DNA from 4 places in the Nocardia sp. CA-128927 genome. Region 4 is predicted to be linked to each of the others. Evidence: riboswitches for the same ligand, from Rfam matches in the RefSeq annotation. Region 4 holds a riboswitch; each other region holds the start of a gene.

Region 1 (4,048 bases), 750 kb from region 4:
GGGTGGGCAGGGTGCTCGTGCTCGCGTCGACCGGATTGTCCGCTGCGGCACGGATGCCCGCGGGTGTCGTTTCGATGCCCGCCGCCGTGACGATCGCGGTGACCTGGGCCTCGCCGAAGACCAGCTGGGCCCGCTCGTCCGGGTCGTCCGCATCGACCGGCACGTAGGCGGCGCCCGCGTACAGCACGGCGAGGATGGTCAGGTAAAGCTCGCGGGAGCCGGACGGCATCCGCACGCCGACCCGGTCGCCGGGCCGCACGCCCGCCGTGGCGAGCCGGGCCATGGTCTTCTCGATCTCGACGACGAGTTCGAGGTAGCTGAGCACCACCTGGCCGTCATCGATGGCGGGTGCGTCGGGATGGGTCAGCGCGGTCGCGGTCAGGATGTCGACCAGGGTCCGGGCCGGTGGCGTGTGCTCGGTCCGAAGTAGTGGGTCCACCGTCACATCAACCTGTGGTTGGAGCATGACGCCCTGCCCACCTCCCATTCGACCTGCCTCGCACTTCCCTGTTGTTTGTGTCATAGCTGGGTTACCAGTGGGCAAACACCACGGTGACCAGTTGTCCACGGTACTCGGGGTTGTCGACGTTTGTTGTTCACCGGCGCGGTTGCCGGTCTTCCGGCCGCAGGCGGGGTTGTTGCAGGTCGTGGCGATTTCCGCCGGACGCGCCGAAGCAACCCCTGGTGGGCGGGTTGCCCGGCGGGTTCGCCAGGTGATCGCTGCGTCGATCCGCTCAGGCCGGTGTGATTCCCCACATCGACCTGGTGATCTTGCAGCTCAGGGCGTTTCGAGCGGAATCGATCAGGCCGCGGAGGCGGCGGTGCCGATGCCGAGGGCGGTCAGGATGGCGGCGCTGGCCTGTTCGAGCCGATCCCGGATCTTCGGGCGGCGCAGCAGCGCGACCGCGCGGGACGCGGCCAGGGCCAGGAGCACCATCGCTACCGCGGCAATGGTCGATTCGACGGCGCCGAGCGCGAGGGTGTTGGCGAAGGTGACCTCGGTCAGGAACTGGGGCAGCACGGCGAGATAGAACAGGCCGACTTTCGGGTTGAACATGCACGAGAAAACGCCCGCGGTGAACGCCGAGCGAACCGATACGCGGGTGCCGCCGCCCGCCTGCGCGAGGCCCTCGGCGCCCTCGGCCGCCAGCCCCGCCCTGCGCTGCCGCCGCTGATCGAGCAGCGCGCGGATACCCAAGTACACCAAGTAGATTCCGCCGACCACCTTGAGCGCGCGGTACGCGGTCGCCGACTGCTCCAGCACCGCGGCGACACCGGCCGCGACCACCACCGCCCACAGGATCCCGCCCAGCGCCGACCCGATCGCCGCCGCGATCCCCGGTCGGGCGTCTACCAGCGAGAACCGCAGCACGAGAAACGAATCCGGGCCCGGGGTGAGCGCCAGCAGGACGCACAGGCCGATGAAGCTGATCAGGAGCGAAAGTGACACCTCATGATGTGACCGCAAAGTCGCCGGATAAGCAACGGATTTCCACCCGCGCCCGCCGCGGGTGACCAGCGCGGACGGGTTTTCCGGGCGAACACGCGGCGTCGCGGACCAGTTGACAGGGCCGGGGGACATCTGCCAATCTCGGGTCAGGTCATGAGTACCAGCGTTCAGCCCCGGCTTGCTGGTCGGCAACCCTCCTCCGCGGTGGGGTGCTCCGGGTGACGACCAGGCCGACGCCCGACCGGGTGCGGCAAGCGCGGACTCGACGAATCTTCTGATCACGAGTCCCAGAGCCGACGGGATTTCGTGATGACTGCTGTGGCCACCCAGACCTGTGCCCCCCTCGCCAGGGTTTCCGGTGACGACCTCCAGGTACCGCTCGTCCAGGGCGGGACGACCACCTACGCCAACTTCGACTACGCCGCGAGCGCCCCCGCATTGGCCCAGGTCACCGACCGGGTGCAGCAGCTGCTGCCGTTCTACGCGAGCGTGCACCGCGGCGCCGGCTACGCCTCGCGGATCTCCACCGAGTGCTACGAGGCGGCCCGCGGTTCGGTGACCCGCTTCCTCGACGCGGCCGACGACCAGGTGGTGGTGTTCACCCGCAACACCACCGACTCGCTGAACCTGCTCGCGTCCTGTGTGCCCGGCGACACCGTGGTGCTCGACATCGAGCATCACGCCAACTTCCTGCCGTGGACCAGGCACGGCCGCCGCGTCGTGCAGGCCGCGGCCACCGTCGAGGAGACCATCGGGCGGCTCGTCGCCGAGCTGTGTAGCAAGCCCGCCGCGCTGCTCGCGGTCACCGGCGCGTCCAACGTGACCGGCGAGGTGCTGCCGCTGGAGCGCCTGGCCACCATCGCCCACCAGTGCGGCGCCCGCATCCTCGTCGACGCCGCGCAGCTCGCGCCGCATCGGCGAATCAGCCTGCGCGACACCGGCATCGACTACCTCGCGTTCTCCGGCCACAAGCTGTACGCGCCGTTCGGCGCGGGCGTGCTGGTCGGCCGCCGTGACTGGCTCGACAACGCGGAGCCGTACCTGGCCGGTGGCGGCGCGGTCCGCGAGGTCACCACCACCGGTGCCGAGTGGGCGCCCGCCCCGCAGCGGCACGAGGGCGGTTCGCCCAACGTGCTCGGCGCCGCCGCGCTCGCCGCCGCCTGTGACGCCCTCAGCGAGATCGACGCCGACACCCTCGCAGCCCACGAACATCAGCTCGCCGACCGCCTGCGCGACGGCCTCGCCGCCATCCCCGGCGTCAACCTGCTGCGCATCTGGACCGACGCCCCCGACACCGTCGGCATCGTCGCCTTCACCCTGGACGGCTTCGTCCCCGGCCACGTCGCCGCCTACCTCTCCGCCGAACACGGCATCGGTGTCCGCGACGGCCGCTTCTGCGCGCACCCCCTGCTCGCCCGCCTAGAACTCGACGGCGCTCTCCGCGCCAGCATCGGCCTCGGCACCACCCCCGCCGATGTAGACCGCCTGATCCAAGCCATCGCCACCCTCGTCGGCACCGGCCCGGCCTGGAACTACGCCACCACCCAGGGCCTCTGGAACCCGGCCCCCGAAACCCGCCCCTTCACGTCCCAGGCCCCGACCGGCGCCGCCCCCTGCCTCGTCGGCTAGTCGAGCGATCGCGGTCGCCCCGTCGGGGTGGCCGCGTCTGTCAGTCGCCGAGTTTGGTGGGGCGGTGGTAGCGGCCGTTGTAGTAGAGGAGCGGGGCGGCGGCGGGGGTTTCGTTGGTGTTGTCGTGGACTCGGGTCACCAAGCCGACGACGAGGGTGTGGTCGCCGAGGGGGATCAGTTGGTGGATGGTGGCGCGGAGCCAGATGGGGGTGCCGTGCAGGACGGGTTCGCCGGTGTCGAGGGTGGTCCACAGGGACCGGTCGGTGAAGCGGTCCGCGGCGGTGCGGGCGAAGCGCTGGGCCAGGTCGTGCTGGTGTTCGCCGAGGAAGTGGATGACGACCGAGTCGGCATCGAGCAGCGCGGCGAGGCTCGACGAGGTGTGCGCGATGTTGAAGGAGACGAGCGGCGGCGCCAGCGACAGGGACGCGAAGGACGTCGCGGTGAAGCCGATCGGGCCGTTCGGTGAGTTCAGCGTGACAACCGTGACGCCCGCCGGATAGTGGCGCATCGATGCGCGGAACTGCTCGGCGGTGATCCCGCTCAGATCATCAGGGATCTGGAAATCCGTGGCGGGCCGTTCTGCTTCGGTCACGCGTCCAAAACTACGCTCCCCCGCCTCTCCGCGTATTCAGGCCAGACCTAGGCGCGGGGCGAGTGACGTTGGCGACCGGCGGGATCGACGTGGGTTGGGTTAGCCCGTGCCCGGTGAGTTACCCATGTGCTCGCGAGATCAGTGGAACTGACGGGTAAAAGACCAGCTGCCACAGATGCGTGATCAGTCGACGTCTATCGGCAAGCCTGCGGTGATGCGGACCAGCTCATGAAATGACGTGCGGAAGACCGTGTTCGGGTGACCGCCCGCGGCCCACACCTCGCGGTGATTCGAGAGCGCGGTGTCTACCCAGGTGGGCAGGTTGGTGGGGTGGCCGACCGGGGCGACGCCGCCGACCGGCTGCCCGGTCACCTCGC
Region 2 (4,048 bases), 1.9 Mb from region 4:
GCCGAGAAAGCCCGCGAGGACGCGCTCCGTGCCCTGGGCTGGCTCGTCGTCCGCTGGACCTGGCGCGACCTGAACTCCCCCCACAATTGGCTCGCCCGCTTAACCCGCGCCGCCGAAATCGGCCGCAGAACCGACCGAAGCGGCGGCTGGCATGTGCGCACAGACCCTCCGTACCCCGCACAGCAGCTCTAACTGCTGTGCGGGGTACGGAGGGTCTGTGCGACTCCCTAGCTCAGGGCGTGAGCGAGGTCGGCGAGGAGGTCTTCGACGTCCTCGAGGCCGACGGAGATGCGGACTACGCCGTCGGAGAGGCCGATGGTGGCTCGGCCTTCGGGGCCCATCGCGCGGTGGGTTGTGGTGGCGGGGTGGGTGATCAGGGATTTGGCGTCGCCGAGGTTGTTGGAGATGTCGACGATGCGGAGGCGGTTGAGGACTTCGAAGGCTCGCTTCTTCGCCTCGTGGGCGGGGGCGTTCAGCTCGAAGGTGACCACGGTGCCGCCCGCACTCATCTGGCTGGTGGCCAGGTCGTGCTGCGGATGTGATTCCAGGAAGGGGTATCTCACCCAGCTGACGGCTTTGTTCGTCTCCAGGAATCGGGCGATGCGCAGTGCGGATTCGGTCGAATGACGCACGCGCAGCGGCATTGTCTCCAAACCCTTGAGCAGCGTCCACGCGTTGAACGGGCTCAGCGCCGGACCGGTATGGCGCATCAGGGTTTTCACCGGACCCTCGATGTAATCCTTCGCACCGAGGATGGCGCCACCGAGTACCCGGCCCTGGCCGTCGATGTGCTTGGTGCCCGAGTAGACGACCACGTCGGCACCGAGTTCGAAACCGCGTTGCAGCAGCGGGGTGGCAAAGACGTTGTCCAGCACCACCTTCGCGCCCGCGGCGTGTGCGAGCTCGGTGACCCGGCGCACGTCGACGAGGGTCTGCATCGGATTGGCCGGTGTCTCGAAGAACACCGCCTGGGTGGGCACGGACAGTGCCTGCTCCCACTGGTCCAGATCCTCGCCGTCGACGAAGACGGTCTCGATGCCCCAGCGCGGCAGGATCTCGTTGCACACCACGAAGCAGGACCCGAACAGGCTGCGCGCGGCCACAAGTCGATCACCGGCGGCGAGCAGCGCGCCCAAAGCGGTGAATACCGCGGACATTCCGCTCGCGGTGGCGAAGCACGCCTCGGCGCCGTCGAGCAGCCGCATCCGCTCCTCGAACATGGCGACTGTCGGGTTGCCGTAACGGGAGTAGACGAAATGCTCCACGTCGCCGGTGAACGCGGCCTCCGCGGCCTCCGCGCTCTCGTAGACGAAGCCCGAGGTCAGGTACAGCGCCTCGGACGTTTCCTCGAAACCGGAGCGCCGCAACCCCCCTCGCACACCGAGTGTCGCGGGACCGACACCCTCGGGCAGCGGCTTGTCGAACGCACCACCGGTAATCACGACTGCCTCCCGCTGCGCGACCACACCCCTGGGCGCGCAAACTCCGGCCCTCCAAATGCTGACCTACAGCACGTGCAGCACGTACTCATGACTGCCGCCAAGGCAACCCGAGGGCACGCCAGCCGGTGCCGCCGCGATGTCCGTCCGCGCCGACCGGGCCTTCGAAACCCTCGAGCACGTTGTACGAGGTGCCGAACCCGGCCTGGGTCGAGGCGATCGCCGCGCCGATGGAGCGCTGGCCCGAGCGACAGAGGAAGATCACCGGGGCTTCCGGGTTGTGCCCGTCGAGCGCCGTGACCAGCTGCTCGGTGAACTCGCCGTTGCGCGTGCCGGTCGAATCGACCCACTCGATCAGCACCGTCGGGCGCTCGATCGAACTGGTGTCGGGCACACCGACGAACTTCCACTCGGCCTCGGTGCGCACATCGACCAAGACGGCTTCGGGGTTGTCCCGCAACAGATCCCAAGCCTGCTGCGGGGTGATGTCACCGGCATAACTCATCTGGACCCTCCTAGAATCCGCACTTGCCGCGCTCGGGTTTGACGCGCGGCCAGGTCGTCACCCGGAGCACCCCACCGCGGAGGAGGGTTGCCGACCAGTATTGCCGGGGCTTGACACTGGTTCTCATGACCTTCTGCTGAGATTGCCTGGACTAGGGTCGCCCTGTCAAATGGCTGCTCACGGTATGAGAATGCTCAATTACAGACCAACCATTTGCCACCGGATCGAGTCAGATTCCAGGTCGATGTCGCCTCATCGCCGTCGACTTTGGTGGTTACCGTGGCCTTCGCCCGGTCGCCATCGACCGCCGGATCGACGAGTTTCGTGATTTCCACGGTCTTTCCGCCGCCCGAACGCCCGGCGAGTGGGGAGCGTTTCGGGTCGAAGTTCTGGCAGCCCGTGCCTGGTGGGGGCACCAAGTCGGTGGTGTTGGAGCCCTCTACGAAGTTGCGCACCGCGGCGGCGATCTTGTCCGATTCTGTGACATTTTTCTCAGCGGGCGACATGGCGCCGCCGATGATGATCGCGCCGAGCACGACGACCGCGATGACGGCTGCGGCGACGAACGGTGCCACGGAACGCTTGTCGGTCTGGTCGACCTCGATGACTTCGTCCTCCGCAGGTGACTGCTGATCGCTCATATGACGATGATCCCTGGTCGACGGGGATATACGACGCTCGACCCCGACGCGGATGGGCGCGAGCGGCGAAGGTCGTTGCGCCACGCGGGTATCAACGGTGCGAGATCGGGTAACCCGGACAGAACGCGTCGGCGGCATCCATTCAGTTCACGCACCGCCTAGGGCCGCCCTACCCACCACCGATAGAATCGCGAGACTGCGGCCTGCTGTCATAGCCGCGGCTGGAGTGGCCACGAGCCGACGAACTCCAGTGTCCGCGCCGTCAGGTGCAACCAGCCAGCGCGTAACTTAGCCTAGGCTAAGGAAGACGCCGTTAATTTGTTCTCGACCATAAGGGTGCGCGTAAAAGATGACCGAACAGAGTGCAGCTAACCGCCCGCTCCGCATCGCCATCGTTGGCGCCGGACCCGCGGGGATCTACGCCGCCGACGCCCTGATGAAGTCGGATGCCGAGGTGAGCATCGACCTGTTCGAGCGCATGCCCGCGCCGTTCGGGCTGATCCGCTACGGCGTCGCGCCGGACCACCCGCGCATCAAGGGCATCATCACCGCCCTGCACAAGGTGCTCGACAAGCCGCAGGTGCGCCTGCTCGGCAACATCGACTACGGCACCGACATCACCCTCGACGACCTGCGCACGTTCTACGACGCGGTCATCTTCTCCACCGGCGCCAACGCCGACCGCGCGCTCGGCATCCCGGGCATCGGCCTGGACGGCTCCTACGGCGCGGCCGACTTCGTGTCCTGGTACGACGGTCACCCGGACGTGCCGCGCACCTGGCCGCTGGACGCGGAGAAGGTCGCCGTGCTCGGCGTCGGCAATGTCGCGCTCGACGTGGCCCGCGTGCTCGCCAAGACCGGCGACGAGCTGCTGCCGACCGAGATCCCGCCGAACGTCTACGCGGGCCTCAAGGCCAACAAGGCGCTCGAGGTGCACGTGTTCGGCCGCCGCGGCCCGGCACAGGCCAAGTTCACCCCGCTGGAACTGCGCGAGCTGGATCATTCGCCGACCATCGAGGTCATCGTCGATCCCGAGGACATCGACTACGACGAGGGCTCCGAGGCCGCGCGCAGGCACTCCAAGCAGGTCGACATGATCGCGAACACGCTCGAGCAGTGGGCCATTCGCGACGTCGGCAACCGCCCGCACAAGCTGTTCCTGCACTTCTTCGAGTCGCCCTCGGAGATCCTCGGCGACGACGGCAAGGTCGTCGGCCTGCGCACCGAGCGCACCCAGCTCGACGGCACCGGCAACGTCAAGGGCACCGGCACCTTCAAGGAATGGGACGTGCAGGCGGTCTACCGCGCCGTCGGCTACCTCTCGCAGAACCTGACCAACCTGCCGTTCGACGATCAGGCCGGCACCGTGCCCAACGAGGCGGGCCGCGTGATCGGCGACGAGAACGCCGACGGCGCCGACCGCTACGTCCCGGCCACCTACGTCACCGGCTGGATCAAGCGCG
Region 3 (4,048 bases), 1.9 Mb from region 4:
GAAAGAGATTGAACTGCTGGAAGACGAACCCGATGCGGGAGCGCTGCTTGCGCACCTCACGGTCGGGCAGCGCGTGCAAGGTGTTGCGGCGCAGCCGATATCCGATCAGCTCCCCGTCGATGTGTACGGTGCCCGCGTCCAGCGACTCCAGGTGGTTGACCACCCGCAGCAGCGTTGACTTGCCGGAACCGGACGGGCCGATCACCGTGACCACCTCGCCGGAGCGCACGGTCAGGTCGACGCCGCGCAAGACCTCGTGCGCGCCATAGGATTTGCGGACGCCGCGGACCTCGACGGCGAGTGCGGTGCTCATCGGGTCGCTCCTCGCGGTGCGGTGGAACCGGAATCGGCGATCTCGCGCAGCTTCTGCCAGGCCCGCTGGGTGGGCGACGGCGGTGGCGTGCGCTGGGTGCCCTTGGCGTAGTGGCGCTCGATGTAGTACTGCGCCACCGAGAGAATGGTGGTGAGCACGATGTACCAGGCGGTGGCGACCAGCAGCAGCGGCACCACCCGGCCGTTGCGTCCGTAGATCACCTGGACCTGATAGAACAGCTCGGCGATCGCCATCACCGACACGATCGAGGTGCCCTTGAACAGGCTGATCACCTCGTTGGTCGCGTTGGGCAGGATCGACCGCATGGCCTGCGGGACCACGATGGAGCGGAACTGCCGGACCTTCGGAATACCCAGCGCGGCAGCGGCTTCCAGCTGACCGGCGTCGACCGAGATGATGCCCGCGCGGATGATCTCGGCCGAATACGCCGCCTGATGCAGCGCGAGCCCGATCACCGCCGCGGTGAACCCGCTGATCACGCCGTTCACCTCGAAGGTGAAAAACGCGGGGCCGAACGGTATTCCGACCGACAGCGTGTTGTACAGGTAGGCGATGTTGAACCAGAACAGCAGCTGCACGATGAGCGGAATCGACCGGAACGCCCAGATGTAGCACCACGAGATCACCCGCAGCACCGGGTTGTTCGACAGCCGCGCGATAGCCAGCGCGGTGCCGAGCAGGAAGCCCAGGGCGGTACCCCACGCGGTGAGCTCCAGGGTCACCTTCAGCGAGGCGAGCACCGACTTCGCGGTGATGTACTTCGCGAAAGTCGGCCAATCCCAACCGGGATTGGTGACCAGGCCGTGGATGAACTGGGCGAGCAGGTTGAGCGCGACGGCGCTGATCACCCAGCGCCACGGATGCCACGTCTTGGCGACGGTCGGCGCGGAATCGCCCGGAACGGTGGCGGATTCGGCGGGTGTCACGGGGGAGTCCGCGATGCTCTCGGTCGACGCGGGCACGGACTTGTCCGGCGCCAGGTCCAGAACGGCGTCGGGGACGGCGACGGCATCGGGTGCGGCGGACGCACTCATGACTCCACCTCGCGGGCGCTCGGCTCCGTCATGAGTGCGAAAGCAGCTGTGTCATTTGTTCGCTCGCTGCGCTCACGCATGGTCGAGGTCCTTCGGAAGAACGAACGGACCGCGCCACATCGGGCCGCGGTCACATCACCCGGCCAGCGACGGGTGCAACAGACTGGCTGCGGGTCAGCCCCGACAGCTCGCGGATGTCACTTTGCATTGATCGATATGACGGCGGCCCCAACGGGTGCCTCGGACAGCAGCGATGATCACTTCGGTTCCTCCATCGGTCCCGGCGGAAGCACCCGCACCCGGTGAACCGGGGGGTTGCTGCGACGTCGACGAGCCAGGTCTCTCGGTCGCTCTGGATGGTTGTCGCCGATCCGGACACCGGACGATGTCAGGGTCGAGCCGAATTATCATGCCCAGCAGGCGAACCCTTGGGCAAGGGAAGTAATCACCGTGAGCGTAGATCTTGCCGTAGCCCGATTCGCCGGGTAAGTCCGGTAGCCGGATATGCGCTGGCGCAGTGTGATCGGGCGCTCACGCGCTCGGGGCGGCTCCGTCGGGGAGCAGCATACGGCTCGTCGGAGGTGTCCGTGTGCGGACCCCGCGAAGTCGGGCCGCAGACCTGATGTGTGCGCTTGCGCAACTGAGGGGAGGGGATCGATCGGCAGTGCTGGAGCGGTGGGCTCGAGGTGACACGCCGATAGCTTGCCAGGGGCAATACGGGCTGTTCACAGCGTTTGCCGGAGTACCGTCAGCCTTCGATTGTGTCGACGATGAGAAGAGGTCTCCGTGGCCGTGCAACGCCGTCTGACCGTATTGTCCGCCGTGGCGACCTGCTCGGTCGCACTGGCGCTCGCGGCACCGACCGCGGGCGCGGCCCCGATCCCGCCCGCCGTGCCGCCCGTTCCGCCCGCCGTGGCGAGCGACCGTCCCGCCCCGACCGGCACCGCCGCACCCGGCGACCTGTTCGGCGTCTACAACACCGCGATAGATGGCCTGCGCGCCTTCGGCATGCAGCCGTTCCTCTACCCGACCGCGGCCGCGTTCTGCCTCAACGGCACCTCGCTCGGCCTCGCACCCGCCGTAGCCGGGGCGGTGCCGGGCCCGTGGCCCAAGACCTCGATCACCATCCCCGGACTCGACCTGGCCGCCGTCAAGTCCGGCCAGACCATGTTCACCTTCGTCCCCTACGGCCTCGGCCAGGACGGGCCGGACACCACCGGCATGCAGGTCGCCTGGATGAACGTGACCAGCGGTCGCGGCGGCCTCGCGTCGATGGGCCCGCTGTCCACCGTCTTCCGCGCCATGATCCCCGCCGAAGTCCCGGCCGCCCTGCGCCCCATGGCCGAACGGGCCATCCAGAACTTCTTCGTCGCCGCCCTCCCGATGGGCGGCGTCCGTGCCGTACCCGTCGATACCGGTCAGGGCACCGTGCTGGCCGCGGTCTTCGGCACCGTCGAGAACGGCGGCAAGTCCTGCTTCTTCCTGCCGACGGTGGGGATCACCGAGGTTCCGTAAGCGCTAAGCACCGACTGTGTTGAGCGCGCGGCCTTTCCAGCGCAGCGCGCCTCGGCGTCGGGCGCGATGAGAGCGTGCCCACAGCAGTAGGTAGGCGGCCACAGAGAACGGGTGGGACAGGGCCGCAAGGACATCGGCGGGGGTGAGTGGTCCGCCGGTCTCGGTCGAGCGGGCCAGCAGCCTTCCGGTGACCGCAGCTGTGTAGCCGAGGGCTCCGACCCGGCGGACCTTGCCGCGACCGCAAGCTGCGGCCAGGGGCGGGACCCAATAGGCCAGCGCGGCAAGCGTTCCCACGGCAGTGCCGCCCGCGACGGTGCCACCGTAGGCGGACCACAGCCAGCGGGTGTATCCGGCGTCGAGTTCGCGAGTGCCCTCGTACATTCGGGTGTTCGCCATGCGGCCCGCGGCGACGAGGACGGTGGATTGTCCTGCGCGGCGCAATGTTCGGGCGATGTCGAGGTCCTCGGTGACGCTGACGGCCACAGCGGCGTGTCCGCCGATGGCACGGTAGGCGGCCGTGTCGAACACCAGAAACTGCCCGCAGGCAACGGAAGTCGACGGCCGCAGGGTCCGGTTGGCCAGCGAGATCGGCAGCGTGGCCGCCCACGACCAGCACAGCAACGGCTGCACCAACGCCTCGGCCATAGACTCGGCCCGTTGCATCGGCCACGGCGACACCAGCGCGACCCGCCGCCTGCGCAATTCGGTGACCGCCGCCGCGATCGCACCCGGCGCCAGCCGCACATCCGCGTCCACGAATACCAGCACCGGCGCAACCACAGACTCGGCCAATCGCGCGCACGCGGCAGCCTTACCGGTCCAGCCGGGCGGCGGTTCGGTGTCGTTGCGCAACACCGAGATTCGTGGATCTCCAGCAGCCGCGTCGACTGCCGCCGCGAAGGTGTCATCACCCGACGCGTCATCGAGAATCACGACACTCAACCGCGCAACCCCGCGCTGCGCCCGCAGATCCGCGATCAACCCCGGCAGGCGCGCCGCCTCGTCACGAGCTGGCACACATACGGTGACCGGCTCGATCACACTGGTCGCAGTGTCGGCCAACTGCCGCACCGTAACCCGGTTGTACAGCGCAATCCCAGCGCCCACCAACGAGATTCCGGCCCCGGCCCACACCGCACCCCCCAGCCGCAGGATGGTACTCAGC
Region 4 (4,048 bases):
ATCTCCGCGCCGTTCTGCGCGAGACCGGCAAGTGCCGACGCGGCGGCGAAGCCGACCAGGCCGATGATGAACATCCGGCGTCGGCCGAGGTAGTCGGCCAGCCGCCCACCCAGCAGCAAAAGCCCGCCGAAGATCAGTGTGTAAGCGGTCAGCATCCACTGCTTGTTGCCGTCGCTGATGCCGAGATCAGCCTGGGCGAAGGGCAGCGAGATGGTCACGATGGTGGCGTCCAGAACCACCATGAGCTGGGCCAATGCGATCACGCCGAGGGCGAACCAGCGAGCCGAACTGCCTTTTCTTACCGGAACTTCTACCGCTGTCGCAGTCTCGGTCACCGTCGTCTCCTCCTCGTAGAAAGTGCTTGGCTATCCTGTCATCAGACGACATTTGGCGTCAAGAGAAAAATGTCGCAGTACGACATTTGGCGGTTAAGGACACGAAAACACTAGGTTGCGATAGGGTGTGAAGATGCTCGAGTCACCGACGCCGACGAGCGCGAGTGCCACAGCGGAAACCTCTGCGAGCGCCGCGACGAACGCACCTCCCGGCCTGCGCGAACGCAAGAAGCAGCAGACCAGGTTGCGGATCATCGAGGTCGGGCTGAACCTGTGCGACACACAGGGTTTCGACGCGACGACGGTCGAACAGATCGCCAACGCCGCGGACGTCTCACCGCGCACGATCAACCGGTACTTCGACAGCAAAGAGGACATCGTCCTCGGGCCGGTGCAGGACTTCGGCCAGGCCGTGGCGGAGACGCTGCGCCGACTCCCGGTCACCGACAACGAACTGGAATCGCTGCGCACGGCGTTCCTGCAGGTGATCGACCGCGCGGTCAGCGAACCCGCGGGCGGGCCGGTCTCGTTCCGGCAGTTCCAGCAGATGCAGCGGATCGTGCGCAGCAGTCCCGCGGTCAGCGCGCGCAGCATCGAACACGCCGACAGCAAGAACATCGCCATCGCCGCGGTGGTCGCCGAACGACTCGCCACCACGCCCTGCGCACTCCCGGTGCGGCTGATCCTCGGCACCTGGCAGCTCATCGCCCACCTCGCCATGGAATGCGGCGAGAGCATGTTCGACTACGACGATCTGCACGACGCCGCTACCGCAGGCCGGAACTCGTTCACCGCGGCCTTCGACGAGTTCGTCCGGGTCTGCGGCGGCGCGCGGACCAGCGCGTCCGGCTGAGTTCGCGGATAGGTTTCGGCCGTCGCGGGGCGTCCGGTTATGATGCCCTCAGGTCATGAGTGCCAGCGCGAAGCCCCGGCTTGCTGGACGGCAACCCTCCAGCAGCGGTGGGGTGCTCCGGGTGATGACCGGGCTCTCGAAGGTCGAGAGCAAGCGCGCTTTCAGGAGGTTCCCGAAATGTGTTGTTGTCCTTCGCCCAAATCCCGATAACCCCCGTAGTTCTGGCGAACAACCTTTTCTTTGGAGCAAAGCTCATGAGTGATTCCACCGTGCCCGCAGCCGACTTCGATCCGGCGCAGTGGTCCTTCGAGACCAAGCAGGTACACGCGGGACAGGCCCCCGACGGCACCACCGGTGCCCGGGCCCTGCCCATCTACCAGACCACCTCGTACGCCTTCCGCGACACCGATCACGCCGCGGCGCTGTTCGGGCTCGCCGAGCCGGGCAACATCTACACCCGGATCATGAACCCCACCCAGGACGTGGTGGAGCAGCGCGTCGCCGCGCTCGAAGGCGGTGTCGCCGCACTGCTGCTCGCCTCCGGGCAGGCCGCGGAGACGTTCGCGATCCTGAACCTGGCGTCCTCGGGCGACCACATCGTGTCCAGCCCGCACCTTTACGGCGGCACCTACAACCTCTTCCACTACTCGCTGCCCAAGCTCGGCATCGAGGTGTCCTTCGTCGACGACCCCGACGACCTGGACCAGTGGCGGGCCGCGATCCGGCCGAACACCAAGGCGTTCTACGGCGAGACCATCGCCAACCCGAGCAGCGCCATCTTCGACATTCCCGGTATCTCCGCCATCGCGCACGAGGCCGGACTGCCGCTGATCGTGGACAACACGGTGGCCACCCCATACCTGATCCAGCCGTTGGTGCACGGCGCCGACATCGTCGTGCACTCGGCGACCAAGTACCTCGGCGGGCACGGCTCGGCGGTGGCCGGCGTGATCGTCGACGGCGGCAACTTCGACTGGACGGTGACCGACGCGCAGGGCCAGCCGCGCTTCCCCGGCTTCACCACCCCGGACCCGAGCTACCACGGTGCGGTGTTCGCCGACCTCGGCGCGCCCGCCTTCGCGCTCAAGGCCCGCGTGCAACTGCTGCGCGACCTCGGCTCGGCGATCTCGCCGTTCAACGCGTTCCTGATCAGCCAGGGCATCGAGACGCTGAGCCTGCGGGTCGAGCGGCATGTCGCCAACGCCAAGGCGGTGGCCGAGTTCCTGGCCGAACAGCCGGACGTCACGAAGGTCATCTACGCGGGCCTGCCGACCTCGCCGTGGTACGAGCGGGCAAAGCAGCTGGCACCGAAGGGCCCGGGCGCGATCGTCGCCTTCGAGCTGCGCGGCGGTGTCGATGCGGGCAAGAAGTTCGTGGACGGATTAGCCCTGCACAGCCATGTGGCTAACATCGGAGATGTGCGCTCCCTCGTGATTCATCCCGCGTCGACCACACACTCGCAGCTGACGCCCGAAGAGCAACTGCTCGCCGGTGTCACCCCGGGCCTGGTCCGGTTGGCGGTGGGGATCGAGGGAATCGACGACATCCTGACCGATCTGCGTGCCGGTTTCGCGGCGGCGGCGACGTGACATTGAGTACCGAACCGAGTTTCGCCCGTTCGTCCGGGGTGGCCCTGCCACCCCCGGACGGGCGGCTCGGCATCATCGCCATCGGAGACGTGAAGCTGGAGAGCGGCGCGGTCATTCCGCAGGTGCACCTCGCGGTGCAGCGGTGGGGTGAGATCTCCCCCACGCTGGACAACGTGGTGCTGGTCGAGCACGCGCTGACCGGCGACTCGCACGTGGTCGGCCACCCGGACGACATCCATCAGCTGCCCGGCTGGTGGGACGGGATGGTCGGACCGGGCTGTCCGCTCGACACCGACGAGTGGTGTGTGATCGCGACGAACGTGCTCGGCGGCTGCCAGGGCAGCACCGGGCCCTCGACGCTCGCACCCGACGGAAAGCCTTGGGGCGCACGGTTTCCGGAGATCTCCATCCGCGACCAGGTGGCCGCGGAGACGGCGCTGATCGACCTGCTCGGCATCGAGCGGCTGGCCGCGGTGGTCGGCGGGTCGATGGGCGGCATGCGGGTGCTGGAGTGGATGGTCGGCGCGCCGGACCGGGTCGGTTCCGCGCTGGTGCTGGCCGTCGGCGCCCGCGCCACCGCCGACCAGATCGGCACGCAGACCACCCAGATCGCGGCGATCAAGGCCGATCCGGACTGGCAGGGCGGCGATTATCACGACACGGACCGCGCGCCGATGACGGGCATGGGCATCGCCCGGCGCATCGCGCACCTGACCTACCGCACCGAGGACGAGCTGGACCACCGGTACGAGAACAGCGCGCAGGGCGCCGAGGATCCGTGGCGCGGCGGCCGGTACGCGGTGCAGAGCTACCTGGACCATCAGGCCGACAAGCTGTGCGGGCGTTTCGATCCCGGCACCTACGTGCTGCTGACCGAGGCGATGAACCGGCACGACATCGGACGCGGACGCGGCGGCGTGCGGGCGGCATTGGCCGCTACGCCGGTGCCGTGCGTGGTCGGCGGCGTCGACTCCGATCGGCTGTATCCGCTGCGCACGCAACAGGAACTCGCCGAGGGGTTGCCGGGCTGCGACGGGCTGGAGGTCGTGCACTCGCGCGACGGACACGACGGTTTCCTCACCGAGGCGGCGGCCGTGTCCAAACTGCTGACCGAAACGATGCGATTGGCCCAGCAGAGCCGTCAACCCACCCGCTGACCCACCACGAACGCAGCGCCTTTCGCCGCGCTGAGATTCGCGCGCCGCGCACCGATTCGCGCGCCGCGCCTGAAACAGTCAGCAATTTCATGCGCACCATGCGAATTGGTGCGC

What was found. Region 4 has a riboswitch for S-adenosylmethionine ahead of ACQPW1_RS06425 (bifunctional o-acetylhomoserine/o-acetylserine sulfhydrylase). Riboswitches for the same ligand answer to the same signal wherever they lie in the genome.
Region 1: it holds a riboswitch for S-adenosylmethionine, as region 4 does, so the genes downstream of both, ACQPW1_RS03145 (aminotransferase class V-fold PLP-dependent enzyme) here and ACQPW1_RS06425 (bifunctional o-acetylhomoserine/o-acetylserine sulfhydrylase) in region 4, are expected to answer to the same signal.
Region 2: it holds a riboswitch for S-adenosylmethionine, as region 4 does, so the genes downstream of both, ACQPW1_RS46575 (rhodanese-like domain-containing protein) here and ACQPW1_RS06425 (bifunctional o-acetylhomoserine/o-acetylserine sulfhydrylase) in region 4, are expected to answer to the same signal.
Region 3: it holds a riboswitch for S-adenosylmethionine, as region 4 does, so the genes downstream of both, ACQPW1_RS15785 (amino acid ABC transporter permease) here and ACQPW1_RS06425 (bifunctional o-acetylhomoserine/o-acetylserine sulfhydrylase) in region 4, are expected to answer to the same signal.

What each region holds. Positions count from the first base shown of each region.
Region 1 covers NZ_CP192087.1:638,581-642,628, forward strand. Annotated here, with positions in the region: gene ACQPW1_RS03135 (Pls/PosA family non-ribosomal peptide synthetase) at 1-466, opposite strand, end outside; gene ACQPW1_RS03140 (LysE family translocator) at 803-1,450, opposite strand; SAM riboswitch class IV at 1,600-1,713, shown strand; gene ACQPW1_RS03145 (aminotransferase class V-fold PLP-dependent enzyme) at 1,760-3,079, shown strand; gene ACQPW1_RS03150 (flavin reductase family protein) at 3,120-3,671, opposite strand; gene ACQPW1_RS03155 (YbaK/EbsC family protein) at 3,855-4,048, opposite strand, start outside.
Region 2 covers NZ_CP192087.1:10,031,600-10,035,647, forward strand. Annotated here, with positions in the region: gene ACQPW1_RS46565 (hypothetical protein) at 1-192, shown strand, start outside; gene ACQPW1_RS46570 (O-succinylhomoserine sulfhydrylase) at 228-1,442, opposite strand; gene ACQPW1_RS46575 (rhodanese-like domain-containing protein) at 1,528-1,944, opposite strand; SAM riboswitch class IV at 1,959-2,075, opposite strand; gene ACQPW1_RS46580 (Rv0361 family membrane protein) at 2,139-2,585, opposite strand; gene ACQPW1_RS46585 (FAD-dependent oxidoreductase) at 2,935-4,048, shown strand, end outside.
Region 3 covers NZ_CP192087.1:3,338,270-3,342,317, forward strand. Annotated here, with positions in the region: gene ACQPW1_RS15780 (amino acid ABC transporter ATP-binding protein) at 1-313, opposite strand, end outside; gene ACQPW1_RS15785 (amino acid ABC transporter permease) at 310-1,368, opposite strand; SAM riboswitch class I at 1,637-1,731, opposite strand; gene ACQPW1_RS15790 (hypothetical protein) at 2,155-2,883, shown strand; gene ACQPW1_RS15795 (glycosyltransferase) at 2,887-4,035, opposite strand; gene ACQPW1_RS15800 (LppM family (lipo)protein) at 4,044-4,048, opposite strand, start outside.
Region 4 covers NZ_CP192087.1:1,390,454-1,394,501, reverse strand. Annotated here, with positions in the region: gene ACQPW1_RS06435 (MFS transporter) at 1-335, opposite strand, end outside; gene ACQPW1_RS06430 (TetR/AcrR family transcriptional regulator) at 469-1,188, shown strand; SAM riboswitch class IV at 1,240-1,350, shown strand; gene ACQPW1_RS06425 (bifunctional o-acetylhomoserine/o-acetylserine sulfhydrylase) at 1,443-2,777, shown strand; gene metX (homoserine O-acetyltransferase MetX) at 2,816-3,934, shown strand.